DNA from 3 places in the Jeotgalibaca sp. A122 genome. Region 3 is predicted to be linked to each of the others. Evidence: riboswitches for the same ligand, from Rfam matches in the RefSeq annotation. Region 3 holds a riboswitch; each other region holds the start of a gene.
What was found. A riboswitch is a leader RNA that binds a small molecule or an ion and turns the genes downstream of it on or off. The one in region 3 is predicted to bind lysine.

Region 1: linked by a shared signal. The riboswitch ahead of lysA (diaminopimelate decarboxylase) and the one ahead of ACTU7M_RS05560 (YfcC family protein) in region 3 are both predicted to bind lysine.
Region 2: linked by a shared signal. The riboswitch ahead of ACTU7M_RS11305 (ABC transporter substrate-binding protein/permease) and the one ahead of ACTU7M_RS05560 (YfcC family protein) in region 3 are both predicted to bind lysine.

What each region holds. Positions count from the first base shown of each region.
Region 1 is NZ_JBQPRB010000009.1:17,609-20,893, forward strand. Features, by position in the region: gene jag (RNA-binding cell elongation regulator Jag/EloR) at 1-413, shown strand, start outside; gene ACTU7M_RS09480 (alpha/beta fold hydrolase) at 504-1,379, shown strand; lysine riboswitch at 1,413-1,579, shown strand; gene lysA (diaminopimelate decarboxylase) at 1,666-2,931, shown strand; gene dapA (4-hydroxy-tetrahydrodipicolinate synthase) at 2,928-3,285, shown strand, end outside.
Region 2 is NZ_JBQPRB010000016.1:14,172-17,456, forward strand. Features, by position in the region: gene ACTU7M_RS11300 (amino acid ABC transporter ATP-binding protein) at 1-398, opposite strand, end outside; partial or broken gene ACTU7M_RS11305 (ABC transporter substrate-binding protein/permease) at 399-2,011, opposite strand; lysine riboswitch at 2,092-2,241, opposite strand; gene ACTU7M_RS11310 (glycosyltransferase family 32 protein) at 2,372-2,998, shown strand; gene ACTU7M_RS11315 (magnesium transporter CorA family protein) at 3,042-3,285, opposite strand, start outside.
Region 3 is NZ_JBQPRB010000004.1:722-4,006, forward strand. Features, by position in the region: gene ACTU7M_RS05560 (YfcC family protein) at 1-1,343, opposite strand, end outside; lysine riboswitch at 1,429-1,574, opposite strand; gene ACTU7M_RS05565 (hypothetical protein) at 1,621-2,343, opposite strand; gene ACTU7M_RS05570 (YeiH family protein) at 2,441-3,285, opposite strand, start outside.

The DNA.
Region 1 (3,285 bases), on a different contig from region 3:
AAACTGTTGAAGTTTATGGTGCACCTGCCGAAGTGACAGCAGAAGTAAAACATAATATCATCACTTTCCAGATCGATACCAACAAACCAGGTTTAGTCATAGGTAAACATGGAAAAATTATTAATGCGTTACAAATATTGGCACAAACTATTTTCCAACAACATGAACGCAGTCGCGTGTCTGTTGTGGTTAATGTGGGAGATTACCGGGAACGCCGGGCGAGCATCCTGGAAAACATTGCGGATCGTACAGCGGAACGTGTACTGCGTACAAAGCAACCAGTCTTCCTTGAACCGTTACCAGCTTTCGAACGGAAACAAATCCATGCTTATTTAAGCAAAAACAAACGTATTTCAACTCACTCTGAGGGTAAAGAACCACATCGTTACCTCGTAGTAGAAATATCAGAATAAAATTTTCAAAAAGCTATCTCTTCGTTTTGGAAGAGATAGCTTTTTTATTTGGGAAACAATAAACTGGTATTAAAAGGGAGGAGTTCACTGATGGAGAAAATGAAGTTAACCGCAAAAGATAGTTTGGGCATTTCTATTGCCATCTATGCGGTGGATGATCCTATTGGGGTGGTACAAATTATTCATGGATCAAAGGAGCATAAGGGCCGCTATGCCGATTTTTGTAGCTACTTGCAAAAAGAAGGTTTTGCGGTTGTTATAGCTGATATTCGTGGCCATGGTGAATCCATTAACGAAGCAAATCCATTTGGTTTCATGGATGGTCCAGATCGGGTCATCGAAGACCAATTATTGGTAACTGATTTTATTAAAAAACGCTATCCAGAAAAAGAAATTTATTTGTTTGGACACTCATTAGGGTCCCTGTTTGCCCGTATTTATATTCAAAATCATGACCATCTCATTTCCAAGCTGGTCATGACAGGAACGGTTAACTACGTGTATGGTGTAGAAATTGCTGAGATGTATGGCCGGTTATTGACGCGCTTGCGTGGTAAGGATGGCGACAGTCTCCTGATTCGTCTTATAAAAAAAATTCAGGGAGAAGAAGCAATGACATGGGTAAGTGTAAATAAAGATAATCTCATGGCAATCAAGAACGATCCAATGATAGTCAAGGAATATGCTAATATTTCTCTCTTAACCATCATCCAAGCAGACAGAATGATGCATCTAGAATCAATGTTTGAATGTAAAAATCCTGCTTTAAAAATACTGAGTCTGACCGGGGATGGCGATCCAGTGACGGGAAGAGATCGTGGATTGAGTGAATCACTCACGTTTTTGAAAAAGGTCGGTTATAAATATATAACAAAGATGGTTTATCATGGAATGAATCACGAAGTGCTGAATGAAGAAAATAATGGCTTGGTTTACAAGGATATTGTACGTTTTTTAAAAAAGTAGACAAAGAAGTTTTTTAATGATATTCTAATTTTAATTGAAAAAAGAGGTAGCAATGTAAAAAAGTAATCAATGGGAGAAGGCATTCAATGATCATTGATGAAAGGTAATCATTGCCGAACGATGCAGATTGGCAAATTTCCATCGTGGGGGTATAGGAAATACTTATATCACTCCTACTTGAAAAGTAGAGGCGCTGAGAAATTGTTACATCCACTGTAAAAATTTAGAAGGCGCCAGAAATGGCGTCTTTTTTGTACAAAAAAACCAGTATTCAGGAGGAAAATAAATGAAAGAACTCGTTATCGGAGGTATGACGGCGGGCGAATTGGTAGCTCAGTACGGGACACCACTTTACGTTTACGACCAAGCGAAACTTGAAAACAACTTGGAAGCTTATACGCAAAACTTTAAATCAGATTTATTTCAAACAAAGATACTCTATGCATCGAAAGCTTTCCAGACCATCGGAATGTTGGATTTGATTGCTAACTATGGTTTAGGCGTGGACGTTGTTAGTGGCGGTGAATTATATACGGCACTACAATCAGATGTGCCAGTTGAAAAAATTCATTTTCACGGAAATAATAAAACAACCGAAGAACTCCGTATGGCTTTTGAAAGTGGCATCGTGCATATTGTTGCTGACAACGTGATGGAGCTGGAAGAAATTGCGGAATTGGCGGAAGAATACCAACGAGCAGTCACTATTCAAATTCGATTGAATGTCGGCATTGAAGCGCATACGCATGAATATATCGTGACAACACATATTGATTCAAAATTCGGGATCGCCTTTGGTAGTGAAGATTATCAAGCTTGTCTGGCTATCTTTGAAAAGAGTGATTATCTTCATTTGGAAGGTTTCCATGTTCATATCGGCTCTCAAATTTTTGAAATGGATGCTTGGTATGCCGCCATCGATAAAATGCTTGGCTATTTGGCAACGTTCGATTATCCGATGACTCTCAACTTGGGCGGAGGCTTTGGCGTGCGTTACACAGATGAAGATCAACCCATGCCTATTAAAGAAAATATGGAACAGATTTTATCTTATTTAGAGGGGAAATTACAGGAAACTGGCGTTACGATCAATGAAGTAGTGATTGAGCCTGGTCGCAGTTTAGTAGCAGAAGCCGGGATTACCCTTTATGAAATTGGTTATCAAAAACAAACACCCAATAAGCATTATTATTTTGTGGACGGTGGAATGGGGGATAACATCCGACCAAGCTTGTACCAGGCAAAATATGCCTGTGATGTTGCCAATAAAATAGATGCAGAAAAAACAGAATTAGTGACGGTAGCAGGAAAATACTGCGAATCCGGTGATGTTTTGATTCATGATGTCCATTTACCACCTGTTGAAAAAGGCGATGTGTTGGTGGTTTATTCAACCGGAGCGTATGGTTACTCGATGAGCAGTAACTATAACCGCAATCCGACGCCAGCCGTCGTTTTCGTAAAAGATGGTAAAGCGAGAGAAATTGTTAAGCGACAAACCTTGGCAGATTTAATCAGGAATGATGTAAAAAACGGAGGCGAGTGGAAATGATTGAAGGATCGATGGTTGCATTGGTTACCCCAATGAATGAAGATGGTAGCATCAATTATACGAAGACGGCAGAATTGCTGGAATGGCATATTCAAAGCGGGACGGACGGTATCGTTATTTTGGGTACGACCGGAGAAGCTTCAACAATGACCTTTGAAGAGGAAAAAGAATTGCTCGCCTTCTGTAACGAGAAAATTGCCAAACGCGTGCCGATGATAGTGGGTAGCGGCAGCAATAGCACCGCCACGGCGATTTCCAACAGCCAGGCTTTTACGGCATTGGGAGCCGATTATCTGTTGGTGGTCACCCCGTATTACAATAAAGCAAACGATGCTGGCATGATCCGTCATTTTG
Region 2 (3,285 bases), on a different contig from region 3:
ATATAGGATTCCATACCAACTTCTTCCAAGAAATGAATAGCTCGTTTCTTTGCCTCTTCCTTATCTGTTTTTAAAACGTTGATTTGGCCGGTTGTACAATTTGTTAAAACATCCAGATTGTTGAATAAATTGAATTGCTGGAATACCATGCCGACTTTAGAACGATAATGGAACAGGTTCAGACTTGGATCCAACACGTTTTGATCCCGATAATGAATTTCTCCAGTTGTAGGTTTTTCCAACAGATTTAAACAACGCAGTAACGTTGATTTACCGGAACCAGATGAACCGATCAAGCAGATTACCTTTCCTTCTTGTACGTCAAAACTGATGTCTTTTAAAACTTCTCGGTCACCGAATTTTTTGCTGAGATTCTTGATGCTTAAGACTGTTCCCAATCAGCCCACCCCCTTATTTTGTTTAGGAGACTGGATTTGGTTTGGATTACCACCCACGAGTTGGTAATTCTCTGCCCCATCAAGTTTACGCTCAAAGCGGCGCAAGATACGGGTAATAGTCAGAGTCATAATCAAATACATAATACTTGCCACCGTGTAAGGACCAAAGTAGTCAAAATTGATTCCCGCAACTGTTTTAGTTTGAAAGAATAACTCTGTAACAGAGATAACGTTCAAGACAGAAGTGTCCTTAATATTGATTACGAATTCATTGCCTGTTGCCGGCAAGACATTTCGCCATACTTGGGGAATAACCACAACACGCATAGTTTGCCAATGGGACATGCCAATAGCAGCTGCTCCTTCAAATTGACCTTTATCGATTGAGACAATACCTCCACGTACTATTTCAGTCATGTAAGCACCTGTATTGATTGAAACAATGAAAATCGCTGCACTTGTACGATTAAGGTCCCAACCGAATACTAAAGCAGATCCATAATAAATGACCATTGCCTGAACAATCATTGGTGTTCCACGGAAAAGCTCAATATAACACGTTGATATAAAATGTATCAACTTTAAAAAGTAACGTTTAATTCCTTTATCAGGTTGCGGTATTGTACGGACGATACCCAGTACCATTCCAATTACTACTCCAATTACGGTTCCGATCATTGAAATGTAAATCGTCACCCAGGCTCCTCTTAGAAAAAGAGGCGCATTATTTATAAATATGTCCCATAAATGGCCCACTAATTTTTCACTCCCATATCTTACTGCGCAGCCGGTTGATTCAAGATTGCTTCTTCCATCAGGCTTTGTTGCTCTTCTGCAGAAATTGTTGCCAAAATACTATTTATTTCTTCTAATTGGGCTTCGTCTTTTCGAACCCCGATTGCAATTGTTGTATCTTCCGGATTCGTTTCAAAACCATCTTCAAATTCAATATAGGTAAAATCTTCGTTTGCATTGGAAGCACTGATTGCTTCTGGTAGTTCAGATACATAACCATCAATTACACCTGATTGCAATGCCACCCGCATAGCAGAAAAATTCTCCATCGCCGATTGTTTTTCAACACCTTCAATCTGATCAATCATATTATAGTGGAACGTGTTCAACTGGGCTGTTATTTGCGCCCCAGAAAAATCAGCCAATGATGTAGCATCTACATAATCCCCATCGGCTGCAACCACCATTACCAATTGCGATTCCAAATAAGGGATACTAAAGTCGATTGTCTGTTTTCTTTCTTCTGTAGGGGACATTCCGGCAATAATTACATCAATTTTTTTCGATTGAAGTGCTGGCACCAAACCGTCCCATTCCGTTTTTACGATAACGAGTTCCTGACCGAGGCCATCGGCAATTTTTTTGGCGATTTCAACATCATATCCCCCAGCATATTCTTGGGAATCTGATATTTGGACAGCGCCATTAGCGTCGCCTGTCTGGGTCCAGTTATAAGGGGCATACGCAGCTTCCATGCCTACTACAAATTGCTCATTTTCGGTGCCTTCGGACGTTGTTTCATTTCCTTCAGAGCCACATGCAGCTAACACCAATGCTGAACCAAATACTAAACTTAATAATCTTAATCCTTTTTTCATTGTTATTCCGCTCCTCTTATAAAAAATACAAACAAAAAAACCGTGAGCAAAAGGCTCACGGTTTACCGTCCTTTTGCCCCAATATGAACAGCGCATCGATGAATATAATTGGGCATTATATTCTGACAGTATCATACTTATTCAGCATGACCCCAGCATCTTACTAAGATACTTCGGCGAATTCCCCTTTCGTGACCTACTGATGGTTTTCGCGACCTCTAGTTCATATTGTTCTTTGTTATGCCAGTAACTATAGCGTAAATTATTTTTAATGTCAACTAATCGTATCATTTAATTCTAATAATTGATTAATTAGCCTACCTTCCATTATAATAAAATCACGAGATGGAGGGATATGCTATGATACCAAAAATTATCCATTACTGTTGGTTTGGAGGCAACCAGATGGGTGAGCAAACCAAAGAAATGATGGCTACATGGAAAAAGTACTGTCCTGATTATGAAATAATAATCTGGAATGAAGATACTTTTGATGTACATAACATGGGGGACTATGTAAAAGAGGCATATTTAGAAGGTAAATGGGCTTTTGTTTCGGATGTGGCACGTCTATATGCACTGAAAGAATACGGTGGCATTTATATGGATACAGATGTCGAAGTTATTAAACCTCTTGACCCACTTCTGAAGCATGATGCTTTTATGGGATTCGAAATTGAGACAACAATTTCTACTGCCTTAATTGCAACCGTTCCCCACCACCCTACTTTTGAGCTTCTTTTTTCTGATTATGAGAATCGACATTTTAAGAATCCCGATGGAACCCTAGATGAAAAAACAAACGTTAATCGGATCACCGAAATTTTTCAGGAGAACGGTTTGGAATTAAATAATGAATACCAGGAAATTATGAATGTTGCTATTTATCCCCGTGTTTATTTTTCGCCAAAGAGTTATTGGACCCGAGAAATCAACGATACTAAAGACACTTATGCCATTCATCATTATTCTGGTTCCTGGTTGTAAAAAAGCTATGTTGTCCCAAAAATGGGGCAGCATAGCTTTTTCTTTACATATAATCTTTTCGCTTCAACCAAAGGAAAGTAACAACACTGATTAAAATTGATAGGCCAATCAAAAAAATAAATGCTAATGGATGTTTCTCAATGGGCAAAAATACATTCATTCCCCAGAAAGATCCAATAATGGTTGGTATCGTCAATACAATACTAAATGAAGTCAAAAACTTCATAATATTATTCAGGTTGTTTGAAATAACACTGGAAAAGACTTCACTTAAGTGATCGATCATT
Region 3 (3,285 bases):
CCTACTAACAACCAAATAATCATAAGCGGGCCTAAGTAGCGCACCCATTTACTATAAGGGATTTTGGCAATGGATAGTTGCGCCATCAAAACACCTGATGTCAGCATAATGGAATCCATGAAGCCTGCCCCTAGTTGATAAGCCATAACGGCTGTTTGTCTAGTAATACCCACAGCATCCGCAAGTGGCACCATGATTGGCATGGTTGCCGCTGCTTGTCCGGATCCAGAAGGGATAATGAAGTTGATAATGATTTGGATGACGTACATAGCGACTGCCGCCAGCGCACCAGGCAACCCTTCAACGGTTCCTGCCAAGAAGTTAACGATTGTATCAATAATCATGCCATCTTCCATAACGATTACAATTGAACGTGCCACACCAACAATTAGTGCAGCAAAGACCATATCTTTCGCACCTATTACAAACAAATCGGCAATTTTACTTGGTCCATAACCATAAGCAAAACCACCAATAACACCGGTAATCATGAAAATTGCCCCGATTTCTTGAATATACCACCCGTATTGAATGACCCCAAAAGCAATGGCCAAGATGCCTGCCAAGAAAATCAAGCCAACCATAATGTGACGTCTTTCCATTTCAACGAAATCTGTTTTCTCAACTTTATGCTCTTGATCAAATTCGTTGTAAACAAAACTCTTGGTTGGGTCTTTTTTAACCATGTTGGCATAACGCATAATGTATACAGATGTAATAATCCATAAAACTATGAACAATGCGATTCGCATTCCCATTCCAGAAAAAGTAGGTAGTTCCGCAATCCCTTGTGCAATCCCAACTGCAAATGGATTCAAGAAGCCGGCACTAAAGCCGATGGCCGCTCCCGAGGCAATAATACTCATCCCTACAATTGCATCAAATCCTAGCGCCCATGCCAAGGAAATACCCATTGGTATAAATACAATTGTTTCTTCAGAAAAACCAAGTGTCGCGCCTGCGATACCAAACACCATCAGGAAGACCGGAATTACCAAACTCTCTCTTCCGTTTAGTTTTTGGGAAAGTTTATAAATCAATGCTTCAACCGTACCTGTTTCATTGATGACAGTAAATGCGCCACCAATCAAAAAGATGAAGAATGAAATCTCTGCCGAATCAGTTAAACCACGCGGAATCGAATTGATGATTTCAAAAAATCCTTGTGGGTTTGAAGCCACAGCGTGCCATGAACCGGGTACTGCAATTGTTCGTCCTGCTTGTTCAATCCTTTCAAATTGTCCAGCCGGTACAATCCAGGTTAAGATTGCCATAACCAACATAACGCCAATTAAAAGGACGTAAGTGTGGGGAATCTTAAACGAAAATCTCTTTTTTTCCATTGTGTTCTCTCCTTTTTTTAATTAAGCCGAGAAACAAAAATACCCTCCGAATAGCAAAAGGCTTTCGAAGGGTCCTTCTGCCCGCAATAATGAAAGTTCTCCAAAATAAACAATGGGCTTGTTTATTAGACAGTGTACATCCTATTAGAATGTACCCCAGCATCAGGCTGATACTTCGGCGAAAATCCCTTTCGTTTCCTACTCTTTATTTTCGCATCCTCTTTCAAAATCGACTCAAATTATCACATTCAATAGTACCGCATCATGATGGTGAATATCAATGGTTTTGTGCAACTATTTTTTTTAGTTCATTATGAATACGCTTATACTCATCAAATCCTAATACCGGGTTGTGAGAAGCAAAGTAAGTATAGGCTTGTTCTGTACGAACTAAATAGTACTCAGGCTTAATCGGCAATTTTTTTATCTTCTTTGTAGCGCCTTCCTCATTTATCAAGTAACGCTGATTCAAGGCAAATAACACCTGATTCCAACTGCTTACCGTTCGGAAGAAGCAACCCAGAGTATAATGAATATCACCGCGAGCGGCTGCTTTAACAGCATTCTCCATTGAATAAGTTGCTTCGAACATAAAATGGTCGATTATTTCTGTTTTCAATTTGGATGGGTAAACTTCGAGTCTTTTCTTCATTGCTGATAAGGGCTTATTACTACTTTCCCATAGAATCTGGCTGTCGTAAATTTCTGCTGCATAAATCGTACTGACGAAACCGTGAGGATGTCCTGATCGATAATCAATGGTGATACGTCCTTCCAAACAATCAGCGATGGCTGTTTCTACACGTGCGTAATTTCTCCAGAGGGGACCAATTTCTGCACTTTGATCCTTATCCAATATCTCATTTATTGTGTCCCAGTCTAACGATTCTTCATAATACAAACAAAGTTCATGATCCGAGTCCGGGAATGCTTCACCCGATACAATCCCAACAATTCCAGGTACTTTCATTAGTTCAGCCATTAAATTTTCACTCTTCATTCAATCCCCCCGCCTCGTTTCCTATATTTTATGCGATAACTGGATTAATTCCTAATCTTATCTCCAAAAATAAAAACTGCCCTAAAGGACAGTTTTTTTAATTCATATAGCGCAAAATGCCTGCTTGGGCAAATAATGAGACAATAACTACTGAAACATCAATGATGACACCCGCGACCATGGGCTTGATTCCCACCCCGGCAATTTCTTTGAAACTTGTTTTCAATCCGATAGCAGCCAAGGCCATGGATAAAAAGAATTTTGATAGGAAAGAAATGACAGCAATAGTGGAATCTGGCAACATTCCTGTACTTCTAATTCCCACAACTGCCAAGAATCCCATTATAAACCAAGGGAAAATCTTCCGGACACTCACTTTTTCTGCTGCTTGCGATGGCGTTTCTTTCTTGGCATAAATCCATGAAAAAATGAGAACAATCGGGACGATAAATAAAGTTCTCGTCAGTTTTACGACAGTCGCCAATACACCTGCTGCTTCGGAAAAAGCATATCCAGCCGCAACGACCGATGAGGTATCATTTACAGCCGTCCCAATCCAAAGCCCATACGCTGTATCACTCAGTCCCAGCATTTGGCCAATCCAAGGAAATGCAATGACTGTCAGCATATCAAAAATAAAAGTAGCCGATATTGCATAAGCGATGTCACGGTTTTTAGCGTGAATGGTTGGGCCCAATGTTGCTACTGCTGTTCCCCCACAGATTGCCGTACTTATTGAAAGGAGACTGGCCAACTTCCAATTGATCTTGAATACTTTTTTACAAATATAGCCCACTCCAAAAGCAGTAAGTAAAGTGAACATCATCAAAACCAGCGCATATTTCCCTGCTTCGATAACTTGGGAAAAACTTAGCGTAATCCCGGCCAGAATAATACCTGCACGCAAAACTTTTTTAGCGGTCCAATTTATACCATTGTCAT